Regions from separate parts of the Pseudomonas sp. TE9122 genome, predicted to be linked through region 1. Evidence: riboswitches for the same ligand, from Rfam matches in the RefSeq annotation. Region 1 holds a riboswitch; each other region holds the start of a gene.
What was found. Region 1 has a riboswitch for cobalamin ahead of ACZ9BE_RS12930 (ABC transporter substrate-binding protein). Riboswitches for the same ligand answer to the same signal wherever they lie in the genome.
Positions count from the first base shown of each region.

Region 1 (5,002 bases):
AAGCGCTATCGGCAGCGGGCATGCCGCTCAAGGCCGGCGATCCGGTACGGGTGCGCTGGGCGACGGCGGATGCTTGTGTTTATACCGAGTGGACCGAGAGCGACTTGAACAAGGCTGCCGGGGCTCACTGATTGCGCTGAGTCAGTTGGATCTACCCCCTCACCCCAGCCCTCTCCCCCACGGGGGGCGAGGGGGAAAGGGAGCCGATCTTCATGCTGTTCAAAATGTAAGTTCGACTCGGTATCGCACGTCGGCGTATCTCGCAACAACACCTCGGTCAGTCCCCTCTCCCATTGGGAGAGGGCTAGGGTGAGGGCAAGCAGGCGACACGGTATTAGCCAATGGCCCGGTACCCTTCAATCTCATCCGGCCAAGCCGTCAGCACTTCGAACCCGCTCTCCGTCACCGCGACCATATGCTCCCACTGCGCCGACAACGAGCCATCCTTGGTCAATACGGTCCAGCCATCCGGCATGTTCTTCACATGGCGTTTGCCGGCATTGAGCATCGGTTCCACGGTGAAAATCATCCCGGCCTTAAGCTTCAGGCCCTGATTGGGAAAGCCGTAATGCAGGATCTGCGGTTCATCGTGATAGACCTTGCCGATGCCATGGCCGCAGTATTCGCGTACCACACTGAAGCCCTCCGCCTCCGCCAGGCTCTGGATCGCGTGACCGATATCGCCCAGCGTTGCGCCCGGCTTCACTGCACGGATGCCTGCGCACATGGCTTCGTAGGTGGTCTTGATCAGGTGCTGCGCTTCAGGAGTCGCCTCGCCCACCACATACATGCGACTGGTATCGCCGAACCAGCCGTCCTTGATCACCGCGATGTCGAGGTTGACGATGTCGCCGTCTTTCAATGGCGTACCCGATGGAATCCCGTGGCACACCACATCGTTGACCGACGCGCAGACGGTTTTCGGAAAGCCGTGATAACCGACATTGGCTGGCACCGCCTTCTGCACATTGACGATGTAATCGTTGCACAGTCGATCCAGCTCATCGGTGGTCACGCCAGCCTTCACATGCGGCACCAGCATTGCCAGCACTTCAGCGGCGAGTTTGCCGGCGGCACGGGATTTTTCGATGTCGGCCGGGGTGTTGATCTTGATCTGGTTTCTCATGCGCTGACGGCTTCCTGAGTCAGTTGTTGCAGATCCAGCCCACCATTCTGTTCGGCGCGGATCAGCAGGCGGCAAATGGCGCTGTGGTCGAGATTGGGATGCAGCTCGGCGAGCATGCCGATGCGCATCCAGTGCTCGGCCTGCGCGTTGATCGAGCGGCTGAGGGCGTTGCTGGAGATACGCAGGTTCTCGTGCATGTCCTCTGAAATCTTTACGATGCCCATGTCTATATCCGATACGAAATGTATATGGATCGTATACTAGCCAAGCTTACCCTCGGATTGCAAACACTCCGCCACGCAAACACGCACCCGTGTAGGAGCTGCCGAAGGCTGCGATCTTTTGATCTTGCCCGTTAAAGACCAGATCAAAAGATCGCAGCCTTCGGCAGCTCGTACCAAAGCAGATTCGGCTCCCCATCAGCGGCCTGATCGACTACCATGCCCGCGCCGGTTTCCACACGGAATTAATAGGGAATCCGAGGTGCTCCACGCATCAATCGGAACTGCCCCCGCAACTGTAGGTGCCGAGCCTGCTCCTCGACTGCCACTGGGTGAACCCCGGGAAGGCCGGAGCGTGGCGATGACGCATCAGTCAGGAGACCTGCCGGCACAGTGACTGACCAACCGGCGGGGTGTCCGGGAAGGACATCGTGCCGTGCGCATTTTCCCCGTGCCGGCCTTGCGCAGTTTCCACGACCGCGCCCGAGGTGTGTTTCCAAACCGTACCCGCCCGCTCCCGTACGGTTCCCTTGGAGATGCCCCATGCTGCTGCCCCGCGTTGCCACCCTGCTCACCGCTCTGAGCCTTTGCGCCCTGGCGCAAGCGGCGCCGACTGCGTATCCGCTGACCGTCGAAAATTGTGGCAGCAGCCTGACCTTTCAACACGCACCTGCGCGCACGGTGACTATCGGCCAGGCCGGCACCGAAATGCTCTACGCCTTGGGTCTGGGCGACAAAGTCGTCGGCACTTCGCTGTGGTTCAACGATGTGCTGGGCACATACAAAGCACAGAACGACAGGATCGAGCGCCTCGCCGACAACGAGCCGAGTTTCGAAGCGGTGATCGCCAAACGCCCGGAGCTGGTTGCCGTCGAGCTGGAATGGATGGTCGGCCCGCAAGGCGCGGTCGGCACCCGCGAGCAGTTTCATGAACTGAAGATTCCGACCTATCTGCTGCCCTCCGATTGCGAAGCCAAGGACAACCTCGTTGGTTCGGACGGGACGCGGCTGGCACCGTTTCGCATCGACAGCATCTACAAAAGCGTGAGCCAACTGGCGGCGATTTTCGACGTGCAGGCGCGTGGCGAGCAGCTCAATGAGCAGCTCAAAGCCAGCCTCGCGCAGTCGATCGCCACCGCGAAAAACCAGCAGCGCAAAGACGTCAGCGCCCTGGTGTGGTTCTCCAGCGCCGAGATGGACATCGAGCCGTTCGTGGCCGGGCACAAAGGCGTTCCCGATTTCATGCTCAGCACCCTCGGCGTGCGCAACGTCGTCGAGTCCGATGAAGAATGGCCAACGGTCGGCTGGGAAACCATCGCCAAGGCCAACCCGACGTTTCTGGTGATCGCGCGCATGGATCGTCGACGTTTCCCGGCGGACGACTATCAGAAGAAACTCGCCTTCCTGCGCAGTGATCCGGTGACGCGCAACATGGACGCGGTCAAGCACAACCGCATCATCATCCTTGACGCCATGGCCATGCAGGCCAGCCTGCGCACCTTCGACGGCCTCGAACAACTGGCCAGCGCCATCAACGGCTACGACCTGTCGCAATGAGCAGACGCCTGATCCGTTTGCTGCTGGTGCTGTTGACGCTGTCGGTCGCGCTGATCGGCGGCGTGGCCATTGGTGAGACTTCGATCGAGCCGAGCGTGGTGTTGCAGGTGCTGGCCAACAAGCTGTGGGGCGCCGGTTATGTGCTCGACCCGATCGACGAAGGCATCGTCTGGAACTATCGCCTGACCCGCGCGCTGGTCGCGGCGGCCTGCGGCGCCGGTCTGGCGACGTGCGGGGTGATCCTGCAATCGCTGCTGCGCAATCCGCTGGCCGATCCGTATCTGCTGGGGATTTCCGCGGGTGCCTCGACTGGCGCGGTGATGGTCGCCCTGCTTGGCGTCGGCGCCGGGGCGATTTCACTGTCGGTCGGTGCGTTTGCCGGCGCGGTGACGGCGTTCGTACTGGTGATCCTGTTGGCACGGGTCAGCGGCTCGGCCAGCGGCACCGGGCAGATCATTCTTGCCGGGATTGCCGGCTCGCAGCTGTTCAACGCCCTCACCGCTTTTCTGATCACCCGCTCGGCCAGCTCGGAACAGGCGCGCGGGATCATGTTCTGGCTGCTCGGCAATCTCGGCGGCGTGCGCTGGCCGTCGGTGTGGCTGGCGGTGCCGGTGGCTGTGTTGGGGTTGGTTGTTTGTCTGTGGCATCGCCGGGCGCTGGATGCGTTCACCTTTGGTGCGGACTCGGCGGCCTCCCTCGGCATTGCCGTGCGTAGCGTACAGATCCTGCTGATCGGCTGCGCCGCGCTGGTGACGGCGGTGATGGTGTCGATTGTCGGCTCGATCGGCTTTGTCGGTCTGGTGATTCCCCACGCAGCGCGGTTATTGCTCGGCACCGGTCATGCGCGTCTGCTGCCGGCCAGCGCCCTAGGCGGCGCGGTGTTTCTGATCGCCGCAGATGTGCTGTCGCGCACCCTGATCAAGGGTCAGGTGATCCCGGTCGGCGTGATCACTGCGCTGGTCGGCGCGCCAGTGTTCGCGCTGATTCTGGTGGGCCGGAGATCGGCGCGATGAACACGGTTCTGAGCTGTGCTGGGTTGAGCTTCAAGGTGCGCGGTGCCGAGTTGCTCAACGGTGTCAGCATCGACGTTCAGCGCGGCGAGACCCTGGGCATTGTCGGGCCGAACGGTTCGGGTAAATCCACGCTGCTCAAATTGCTGGCCGGCCTGCGCGAACCGAGCGCGGGCCATGTGCAGCTCGGCGGTCAGGCGCTGGGCAAAATGTCGCGGCGCAGCATCGCGCAGACGCTCGCGGTGGTTGAGCAACAGGCCGATACCGACGATGGCATTCGCGTGTTCGACGCGGTGGCGCTGGGGCGCACGCCGTGGTTGTCGGCGCTGCAACCGTGGTCGCCCGCCGATGACGCCATCGTCGAGCAAGCGCTGATTGACGTCGACGCCGTGCACCTGCGCAACCGCCTCTGGCGCAGCCTCTCCGGCGGGGAACGCCAACGCGTGCACATCGCCCGCGCACTGGCGCAGCGCCCGCAGATCCTGCTGCTCGACGAGCCGGCCAACCACCTCGACATCCAGCATCAGTTGAGCATTCTGCAAGTGGTGCGCGCACTGCCGGTGACTACGCTGATCGCCCTGCACGATCTCAATCAGGCGCTCAAGTGCGATCGCCTGGCGGTGCTGGAGCGCGGGCGTCTGGTCGCGCTTGGCGAGCCGCTGCAAGTGCTGACGCCGGAGCGGTTACAGACGACTTTCGGGGTCAGGGCGCACTATCTGACAGACCCGTTCGATGGTGCGCCGATATTGCGCTTCCTTGCCTGATGCATGGGTGGCTGACACACCGCTTTCGCGAGCAGGCTCGCTCCCACAAAGGATTTGTGTGTTGCCGTGAATGACGGGGAGAACGCGAGTTCTGTGGGAGCGAGCCTGCTCGCGAAGGCGTCAGGTCATCCAACATGGTGTCGATTGACACACCGCTTTCGCGAGCAGGCTCGCTCCCACAGGGTTATGTATTCCAGGGCGGTAAAGGGTCAGGCCCACTCTTTGCGCAGTTGCCGCGCGGCGCTGACCATGTGCACCAACGCCGCCTCGGTCTCTGGCCAGCCTCGGGTTTTCAAGCCGCAATCCGGATTGACCCACAGCCGC
Region 1 is NZ_JBWBQI010000001.1:2,880,138-2,885,139, forward strand. It holds partial or broken gene ACZ9BE_RS12915 (ABC transporter ATP-binding protein) at 1-131, shown strand, start outside; gene map (type I methionyl aminopeptidase) at 335-1,126, opposite strand; gene ACZ9BE_RS12925 (ParD-like family protein) at 1,123-1,350, opposite strand; cobalamin riboswitch at 1,560-1,751, shown strand; gene ACZ9BE_RS12930 (ABC transporter substrate-binding protein) at 1,891-2,904, shown strand; gene ACZ9BE_RS12935 (FecCD family ABC transporter permease) at 2,901-3,917, shown strand; gene ACZ9BE_RS12940 (ABC transporter ATP-binding protein) at 3,914-4,678, shown strand; gene metE (5-methyltetrahydropteroyltriglutamate--homocysteine S-methyltransferase) at 4,888-5,002, opposite strand, start outside.

Region 2 (5,002 bases), 730 kb from region 1:
CTGGCCTCTTCTTCGGTGCAGCCGATGGTGCATTGCTTGAGGATTTCACCGTCGATGCCCAGCTCGCCAAACTCGTTGACGATCACCGCGATGCGCCGGCCCTGAGCGTTGTCGAGCATGTGCCGCAGCAGCGTGGTTTTGCCCGAACCGAGGAAACCGGTGACGATGGTGACGGGGAGTTTGGCCAGTGTTTTCATCGGTATGCCCTTTGGCAAGCGGCGGGCATACGGGACGAGAACCGGCAGCGCGCGTGCACGCCGGAAGCATTCGCCACCGGATCACCCCGCCCGGTTGTAGTGAGAATCTGTGACGAGGCAGGTCTCCTGGCTGACGGCGTTCAGGCGTTGGGCCTGGCGTCCATTGCGCCTTCCCGCTGGCTCATCGGTTGAGCTGGCAGTGGCGTGGCAACGAACATCACCGTTCACAGTTGCGGGGGCAGCCGCGGCTTTGACCGCGTTCCCTTCTTAGCTTCGGCGAGTGCCGAAGAACCTCGAAAGCGCAAGGCTACGCATGGGTCCGTCGTGGGTCAATGGGCGTTGAGTTTGAGTTCGGGGGCATATCCGTTGCTGCGGTAACGGCTTCTTATGGTTTCGCTCTTACAGCGAGTCCCTTTTTCAAACGCCAAAAAGGAACCAAAAGGCTTTGCCCCGGCGTACGGCCCGCTCGCTGGGGCTCGGGGTACCTTCGTTACGGGACCGATCCGGGCGCAGCGGCTACGGTTTGCTTCGCTGCACCTCCTTCCGCTGTGTACGACTGCGTCGCACGGTCGCTGCGCTCCCACCCCCGGATCGATCCCGTAACGAAGCCTGCCGAAGGGGCAAAAGATCAAAAGCCAGAGCAAAAGCAAAGGCAAAAGCAAAAGATCGCAGCCTTCGGCAGCTCCTACAGTTGGATCGCGCACCAGCTCAAGAACAGGTCGGATGTCAGGCCGCCTTCGCGAGCAGGCTCGCTCCCACAAAAGCAAAAGCAAAGCAGCGCAGCTGCCCGCGGCGCAGCCGCCCCACTCAACAATGAGCGCAAGCTCGAGTGCTCTTGATCTTGATCCACCGGCGACGTCGGAAGGCTGAGTGGAGGGATTGATCCGGGCGTGGGAGCGCAGCGACCGTACGACGCAGTCGTACACAGCGAGTGTAGGTGCAGCGAAGCAAACCGGAGCCGCTGCGCCCGGATCAGTCCCGGAGCGAAGGAACCCGAGCCTGCGAGGGCCGAACGTAGGAGCAAGCCTTTTTGGGTACTTTTTCGGCGTTTGGAAAAAGTGCCTCGCCGTAAGGGCGAAACCGTAATCAGCAACACCCGCAGCAACGGATATACACACAAAAACATCAGAAAAATCCCCCACCGCAGCACCGAAAACTCCCCGGAAATTGACTAAAAACCCAAACCCATGTTCTCCTGCCCACCTTGTTACGGGTGCCCTTCACAGGGTGAAACGGGAAACCGGTGAATCATGTGCTTTACTCAAAGCCATGTCAGTCCGGTGCTGCCCCCGCAACGGTAAGCGAGCGAAGCGTCAGATCCACTGTGCCCCGGCATGGGAAGGTGATGCTTGCAGGTCGGCGACCAGCCAACCCCTCGCAAGCCCGGAGACCGGCCCGCAACACCCAGCACGCGCAAGCGCCGCTGACCACAAACAAACCCGCGGTGGGCGGGCGCTGTTCGAAATCCCTGCGTGCCCGGCTCGCAGGGATTTTCATGCGCTCTGTTTACCCGCTGACATTTCAGAGGGAAGCGCTATGTCGATCATCAGTAACACCGTCAGCCACACTGACCACATCTCCAGCAGCACCACACTCGGCCAACGCGTCGCCGCCGCCCTCTTCGCCTCGATCCTCGGTGCCAGCCTGGTCTGGTTCGCCGGTTTCTCGCACATCGAAGCGGTGCACAACGCCGCCCACGATACCCGCCACAGCGCCGCGTTCCCGTGCCACTGAGGCCTGCCGAAATGATCAAACGTATCGCGCAAACCGCAGGCTTCACCGGCTTGCTGGCCGCCCTGCTGCTGACCCTGCTGCAGAGTTTCTGGGTATCGCCACTGATTCTGCAGGCCGAAACCTTCGAGAAATCCGAACCGGTCGCGCAAGTCCACGAACACGCCGCCGGCACCGCCGCCCACAGCCATGATGGCGAAGCCTGGGAGCCGGAAGACGGCTGGCAGCGTGTGGTCTCGACCACTGGCGGTAATCTGGTGGTGGCAGTGGGTTTCGCCTTGATGCTCGCCGGCCTGTACACCTTGCGCGCGCCGACCAAGACCTCGCAAGGGCTGCTCTGGGGTCTGGCCGGTTACGCCACGTTCGTTCTCGCGCCGACCTTGGGCCTGCCACCTGAGTTGCCGGGCACAGCCGCCGCCGATCTGGCTTCGCGGCAGATCTGGTGGATCGGCACTGCCGCTTCGACCGCTGTCGGCCTGGCACTGATCGCTTTCAGCCGTCACTGGCTGATGAAGCTTCTTGGTGTAGCGATTCTCGCCGTGCCGCATGTGATCGGCGCGCCGCAACCGCAGGTGCATTCGATGCTCGCTCCAGAGGCACTGGAAACCCAGTTCAAAATCGCTTCGCAGCTGACCAACGTCGCGTTCTGGCTGGCCTTGGGCCTGATCAGTGCATGGTTGTTCCGCCGCAAAAGCGCAGGCCCATATCAGGCATGACCGATGACCGCGCAGCGCCGACCCTCGTGGTCGGCCTCGGCTGCCAGCGGGGCTGCCCGGCCAGTACGTTGCGTGCGTTACTCGACCAGGCTTTGCAGGCACACCGCATCGAACTGCGAGCGGTCAAGGCTCTGGCGAGTATCGATCTCAAGCGCGACGAACCGGGGTTGCTGGAACTGGCCACACAGTTGAACCTGCCGCTGCAGTATTTCAACAGTGCCGAACTGGCGCCCTATCAGCAGCGCCTCAGCCATCAATCGCAGATCGCCTTTGAGCGCACCGGCTGCTACGGCGTGGCGGAAAGCGCCGCGCTGGCGCTCGCCGAGCAACTGATTCAGGCGCCGGCGAAACTGCTGATCCACCGGCAGAAATATGCGCAGGCCACGCTGGCATTGGCCGGCGCTGCATAAAATCCCGATAATCCCCGCCATTGATCATGAGCACGCTTCATCTGCAGTGTGCCTGCGCCTCTTCACAAGGACTCAACGATGACCGTCTACTTCATCGGCGCCGGCCCCGGCGACCCGGAACTCATCACCGTCAAAGGCCAACGGCTGATTCGCAGCTGCCCGGTGATTATCTACGCCGGTTCGCTGGTACCCGCCGCGGTGCTGGAAGGTCATCAGGCCGAAATCGTGGTCAATAGCGCTGAACTGCACTTGGAACAGATCATCGATCAGATCAAGACTGCCCATGCCCAAGGCCAGGATGTGGCCCGTGTGCATTCCGGGGATCCAGGTCTGTACGGCGCGATTGGTGAGCAGATTCGCTACTTGCGTGAGCTGAACATTCCTTTCGAGATCATTCCGGGCGTGACCGCCACAGCGGCATGCGCAGCGCTGCTGGGCGCCGAGTTGACCCTGCCGGACATTTCGCAAAGCGTGATCCTGACCCGTTACGCCGACAAGACCGCGATGCCCGCCGGCGAAGAACTGGCGAGCCTGGCGCAGCACGGCGCGACCATGGCCATTCATCTGGGGGTCAATCATCTGGAAAAGATACTGGTCGAACTGCTGCCGCATTACGGCGCGGACTGCCCGATTGCCGTTATTCACCGCGCGACATGGCCGGATCAGGACTGGGTGGTAGGTACATTGGCGGACATTGCCGACAAGGTCGAGGCCAAAGGCTTTCGGCGTACGGCGCTGATTCTGGTTGGCAGGGTGCTGGGCAGCGAGGTGTTTGGCGAATCATCGTTGTATCGCGCCGGGCATGCGCATCTTTATCGCCCTTGAAGACGCCTTCGCGAGCAGGCTCGCTCCCACAGGTGATTGCATTTCATTGTGGGAGCGAGCCTGCTCGCGAATGGGGGCGGCAAAAGTTACCCATAAAAAAACGGCGCTCACGGGGCGCCGTTTTTCATGTTCGCAGCGAACGCCTTAGTAGTAGGCGTTTTCTTTCTGCGTGTGGTCGGTCACGTCGCGAACGCCCTTGAGCTCCGGAATGCGCTCGAGCAGGGTGCGCTCGATGCCTTCCTTCAAGGTTACGTCGGCCTGGCCGCAGCCCTGGCAACCGCCACCGAACTGCAACACGGCAATGCCGTCCTCGACAACGTCGATCAGGCTGACCTGACCGCCGTGGCTGGCCAGCCCCGGGTTGATCTCGGTTTGCAGGTAGTAGTTGATGCGCTCGTTGACCGGGCTGTCGGCATTGACCATCGGCACTTTGGCATTCGGTGCCTTGATGGTCAGTTGGCCGCCCATGCGGTCGGTGGCGTAATCAACGACCGCGTCATCAAGAAACGCTTCGCTGAACGAATCGATGTAGGCGGTGAAGCTTTTCAGCCCCAGCGCGGTGTCTTCAGGCTTCTCTTCGCCTGGCTTGCAGTAGGCAATGCAGGTTTCGGCGTACTGGGTACCAGGCTGGGTGATGAAGACACGGATGCCGATGCCCGGGGTGTTCTGCTTGGAGAGCAGATCAGCCAGGTAATCATGGGCGGCGTCGGTAATGGTAATAGCGGTCATAAAAACTCCTCGCAGGCGTGGGCGCAGTTTACGCCAATCGGCGCGGCTGACAAAGTCCTAGTATTTTTGTCGGGAAAGAATCTCGTAACACGCCTGCGAATCATCAAAGGTTCTCGTACCGATTCATATCCAGCACGCCCTCTTCCACCGGGTCGGTTTCGTGGATGTATTGGCTCAGATCGTGGAAATACAGCCAGAACTGCGGATGACTGCGCCGAATGCCCCAGCGTTCGACGATCTTTTCGAACCGACTGGCATCCCTGGCGTTTTCCATCGCATCGACAAACGCCGGCACCTGCTCGGCCGGTACGTTGAACATGAAGTTCGGGTAACTGCTGAGCACGCCCGGATAGATCGTCAGGGTGTCGAGCCCTGGCTGATAGCGCCGCGACTC
Region 2 is NZ_JBWBQI010000001.1:2,153,082-2,158,083, reverse strand. It holds gene cobW (cobalamin biosynthesis protein CobW) at 1-197, opposite strand, end outside; cobalamin riboswitch at 297-508, opposite strand; cobalamin riboswitch at 1,392-1,610, shown strand; gene ACZ9BE_RS09800 (CbtB domain-containing protein) at 1,734-1,931, shown strand; gene ACZ9BE_RS09795 (CbtA family protein) at 1,943-2,644, shown strand; gene ACZ9BE_RS09790 (cobalamin biosynthesis protein) at 2,641-3,054, shown strand; gene cobM (precorrin-4 C(11)-methyltransferase) at 3,133-3,879, shown strand; gene nfuA (Fe-S biogenesis protein NfuA) at 4,024-4,608, opposite strand; gene ACZ9BE_RS09775 (fatty acid cis/trans isomerase) at 4,712-5,002, opposite strand, start outside.
Region 2: linked by a shared signal. The riboswitch ahead of ACZ9BE_RS09800 (CbtB domain-containing protein) and the one ahead of ACZ9BE_RS12930 (ABC transporter substrate-binding protein) in region 1 are both predicted to bind cobalamin.

Region 3 (5,002 bases), 1.6 Mb from region 1:
AGGCTTTTTCCCCCGTTGCTGAAGACGTGTTGTTCCGTGCCCTCGGCCTGGTCGGTACGCCGTATCGCTGGGGCGGCAACACCCCGGATTCCGGTTTCGATTGCAGTGGTCTGATCGGTTTCGTATACCGCGACGCGGCGGGCATTTCGCTGCCACGCTCGACCCGCGAAATGATCGTCATGCAGGCGCCGAATGTCGGCAAGGAAGGCTTGCAAACCGGCGACCTGATTTTCTTCGCCACCAATGGCGGCTCGCAGGTCAGTCATGCGGGGATTTACGTCGGCGAGGGTCGCTTCGTGCATGCACCGGCCACTGGCGGCACGGTCAAGCTCGACAGTCTGTCGAAAGCGTATTGGCAGAAGGCGTATCTGAGCGCCAAGCGGGTGTTGCAGCCGGGGCAGCTGGCGCATAACCCCTAGTGCGTATGCATAACTAAATGTGGGAGCGAGCCTGCTCGCGAAGGCGGAGTGTCAGTCGACAATGATCTGACTGATAAACCGCTTTCGCGAGCAGGCTCGCTCCCACATTTTTTGCGTCGCGCTTAACTTACTTGCTGGCAGAAACGCGCCACACCTTGTTGCCCACATCATCCGCCACCAGCAAGCTACCTTGCTGATCGATCACCACGCCTACCGGGCGGCCCAGCGCATTCTCGTCCTTGTCGAGGAAACCGGTCAGCACATCCACCGGCTGCCCGGTCGGCTTGCCGCCAGTAAACGGCACGAAAATCACCTTGTAGCCACTGTGCGGTTTGCGGTTCCACGAGCCGTGCTGGCCAATGAATGCGCCTTCCTTGAATTGCGCCGGCAAGCGGTTGCCATCGGCGAAGGTCAGGCCCAGCGAAGCGGTGTGCGGACCGACCGCGTAATCCGGAGCGATGGCCTTGGCCACCAGATCCGGATTCTGCGGTTTGACCCGCACATCGACGTGCTGGCCGTAGTAGCTGAACGGCCAGCCATAGAAGCCGCCGTCCTTGACCGAGGTGATGTAGTCCGGCACCAGATCGCTGCCGATTTCGTCACGCTCGTTGACCGCTGTCCACAAGGCGCCGCTGGTGGGTTCCCAAGCCAGGCCGTTGGGGTTGCGGATACCCGAGGCGAAGATCCGGTGATTGCCGGTCGCACGATCGACTTCCCAGATCGCCGCGCGGCCTTCTTCCTGATCCAGACCGTTTTCGCCAACGTTACTGTTCGAGCCGACGGTGACGTAGAGCTTGTTGCCGTCCTTGCTGGCGATGACGTTTTTGGTCCAGTGGTGATTCAGCGTGCCGCCGGGCAAGTCGACGACTTTGATCGGTTGGGTCTTGATCTCGGTGGCGCCCGGCTCGTAGTTGAAGCGCAGCAGGCGGTCGGTGTCGGCTACGTACAAATCGTTGCCAACCAGCGTCATGCCAAATGGCGAGTTGAGGTTCTGCAGGAACACCGTGCGGGTTTCCGCGACGCCATCGTGGTCGGCATCACGCAGCAGGGTGATGCGGTTCGGGCTGGGCACGCCGGCGCCGGCCTTGCCCATGACTTTCTTCATCACCCAGCCACGAATGCCTTTGCTGTCATCGGGCTTGGGCGGCGCATTGGTTTCCGCCACCAGCACATCGCCGTTGGGCAGCACGTAGAGCCAGCGCGGGTGATCGAGGCCTTCGGCAAACGCGGCGACCTGGGTGCCGGCCGCTGCGGTCGGTTTCGCGCCGTCCGGCCAGCCCACCGCCGGGGCGATGTTGACTGTCGGGATCAGCGTCTTGTTCGGTTCGGGCAGTTTCGGTGACGGGCCGGTGCCGTCGGAGACTTGCAGGCTGGAGGTTTCACCGCAGGCGGCGAGCCCGCCAGCGACGGCGATGATAAGAGCGAGTTGGGCCTTGCGCATTGCTGATCTTCCCTATGAATGCATTCCTAAACATAGAGGAGGGCGCAGGCCCGATGGTTCAACTGCTCAACCGCGGGCTTCCTTGAACAGCACGGCGATGCCCGGATGATAGTTGCCCGCGTCGCTGTGCAATTTGCGATAGGCGTAGGGGAAATACCAGGCCACGGCGCAGGTGTGTTCCTTTTGCAGGTCGTCGACCATGTCCTGCAATTCTTCGGGGCTGGCGCTGTGCTGAGGTTTTTGCGGAGCAACAAAGAGGCAGCCGAGCTTGAGATCGCTGGCGTAGCTGATGCGCTTGGCATCAACGGTGATGTCGAGCAGGGCCTGGGTCAGGTTGAGATTGTTGACCCGTGGCCAACGTTGCGTGGCCTGAATGAACGCGCGGTCTTCGGCGCCGGCAATCAGCAGGTCGGCGCGAGCATTGCGTTCGCCTTCTTCGTTCTGTTTGCGCGTGGCCGTGTCGTTCAGCGTGACCATTTCAGCCATCCACGCCGCTGCCGCGAGCAGGCCGAGATTGGCTTTCTCGTCGTGCCAGTACGGCGTGTCGTTGTCGCCGCGTACAGTGTTGTAGCGATCGATACAGTCAAACCAGCGTTCCAGCACCGGGCGCAGAAATTCCAGGCGCGGGTTGCTGATGATCATGCCTTGCATCGTCGTCATCCTTATTGTTGTAATGGGCTTTTCGGGAAAAGCATGGCTCTTTGATATCACTTGTCGCAGTCTGGCACAAGATTGCCGCTGCACAATGGATCAGCGGCAGTTATTCGCGCGCAAAGCGCCTCTTCAATTGACGCTCCACCCCCAACCCTCTAACCTTCGCCGCTTGTTTCAGGTGCTCTGTGGCCCAGCGTCGACAGAGTGAAACAGGGAAGCCGGTGAGGGTGGTCTTCGAGCGAAGCCACGACGATCCCGGCGCTGCCCCCGCAACGGTAAATGAGTGAAAACTGCGCCTTGAGCCACTGCCTCGAAAGAAGCGGGAAGGCGCGCAGTCCGGCGAAACGCCGCTCATGAGCCCGGAGACCGGCCTGATCCATCTCAGCGGCATCACGGTGGGCGATGCCAGGCTTTTTGCCGTCTATTCTTTTGCCTGCCCGCCGTTATCCAGCCTCAACGGAGAGCTCCCCCATGACTGATTCCCCCGAGCGTGACGAACGCCATCTGGCGCGCATGCAGCGCAAGAAGGCCGTGATCGACGAACGCATTGCCAACTCGCCCGACGAATGTGGCCTGGTGCTGGTGCTGACCGGCAACGGCAAAGGCAAGAGCAGCTCGGCATTCGGCATGCTCGCCCGCGCGATGGGCCACGGCATGCAGTGCGGCGTGGTGCAGTTCATCAAGGGCCGCAACAGCACTGGCGAAGAATTGTTTTTCCGCCGCTTCCCCGAGCAGGTGCGTTTCCACGTCATGGGCGAAGGCTTCACCTGGGAAACCCAGGATCGTCAGCGCGACATCGCCGCTGCGACCGCCGCTTGGGAAGTCTCGCGCGAATTGTTGCGCGACCCTTCGATCGGTCTGGTGGTGCTCGATGAATTGAACATCGCCCTCAAGCACGGCTACCTCGATCTCGATCAGGTGCTCAGCGATCTGCAAGCGCGCCCGCCGATGCAGCACGTGGTTGTCACCGGGCGCGGCGCCAAGCCGGAAATGATCGAGATGGGCGACACGGTCACCGAGATGGGCATGCTCAAGCACGCCTTTCAGGCCGGGATCAAAGCGCAGAAAGGCGTCGAACTTTGAAGCAACCACGTCACTGCCCGGCGGTGTTGATCGCCGCGCCGGCCTCCGGTCAGGGCAAGACCACCGTCACCGCCGCACTCGCCCGTTTGCATCGCAACCAAGGGCGCAAGGTGCGCGTGTTCAAATGCGGTCCGGACTTTCTCGACCCGATGATCCTCGAGCGCGCGAGCGGTGCGCCGGTGTATCAACTGGACATGTGGATGGTCGGCGAGCAGGAAAGTCGCCGGCTGTTGTGGGAAGCCGCCGCCGAGGCTGACCTGATTCTGATCGAGGGCGTGATGGGCCTTTTCGACGGCACGCCATCCAGCGCTGATCTGGCGCGCCACTTCGGTGTGCCGGTGCTCGGCGTGATCGATGGCACCGCCATGGCGCAGACCTTTGGCGCCTTGGCGCTGGGCCTGGCCAAGTATCAGCCGGACTTGCCGTTCGCTGGCGTGCTGGCCAACCGCGTCGGCACCTTGCGCCATGCGCAATTACTCGAAGGCAGCCTCACCGAAGGTCTGCGCTGGTACGGTGCGCTGTCCCGCGAAACCGGTATCGAATTGCCGAGCCGCCACCTCGGCCTGGTTCAGGCCAGCGAATTGAATGATCTGGATCTGCGCCTCGACGCGGCCGCCGATGCGCTGGCCAGCAGTTGCGAGGTCGCGCTGCCACCGGCCGTTGAATTCGCCGGGCCTGACGTCATCGCCGCCGAGCCTCTATTAAAAGGTGTGCGCATCGCCGTTGCCCGCGATGAAGCCTTTGCCTTCACCTATGGCGCCAGTCTCGATCTGCTGCGGGCGATGGGCGCCGAATTGCGCTTCTTCTCGCCGATTCGCGACACCCGATTGCCCGAGGCGGACAGCCTGTATCTGCCGGGCGGCTATCCAGAGCTGCATCACGTCGCGCTGGCGCAAAACGCCTCAATGCTGGCGGCGATCCGCGCGCACCATGCGGCGGGCAAGCCGTTGCTCGCCGAGTGTGGCGGCATGCTTTATCTGCTTGATTCGCTGACCGACGTGGAAGGCACCCGTGCTGAGCTGGTCGGTTTGCTCAAGGGCGAGGCGGTGATGCAGAAGCGTCTGGCGGCGCTGGCGTTGCAGGCGGTTGAGCTGCCGGAAGGTTCCTTGCGTGGGCATACCTATCATCATTCCCTGACCACCACAGAGCTGACGCCGATTGCCCGGGGGGTGAGTCCTAATGGCGGGCGTGGGGCCGAGGCGGTTTATCGCGAGGGGCGGATGACGGCTTCTTATGTGCATTTTTATTTCCCGTCGAATCCGACTGCGATTGCCGCATTGTTTGCGCCAGATCGTGAGGCCGGCTTCGCGAGCAAGCTCGCTCCCACAGTGAATGGTGAGCTTCCTGAAGAAATGCGATCTCCTGTGGGAGCTGGCTTGCCAGCGATGGGGCCATGACCGACAAC
Region 3 is NZ_JBWBQI010000001.1:1,262,366-1,267,367, forward strand. It holds gene ACZ9BE_RS05600 (C40 family peptidase) at 1-419, shown strand, start outside; gene ACZ9BE_RS05605 (PQQ-dependent sugar dehydrogenase) at 547-1,860, opposite strand; gene ACZ9BE_RS05610 (hypothetical protein) at 1,927-2,511, opposite strand; cobalamin riboswitch at 2,674-2,903, shown strand; gene cobO (cob(I)yrinic acid a,c-diamide adenosyltransferase) at 2,986-3,597, shown strand; gene ACZ9BE_RS05620 (cobyrinate a,c-diamide synthase) at 3,594-4,994, shown strand; gene bluB (5,6-dimethylbenzimidazole synthase) at 4,991-5,002, shown strand, end outside.
Region 3: linked by a shared signal. The riboswitch ahead of cobO (cob(I)yrinic acid a,c-diamide adenosyltransferase) and the one ahead of ACZ9BE_RS12930 (ABC transporter substrate-binding protein) in region 1 are both predicted to bind cobalamin.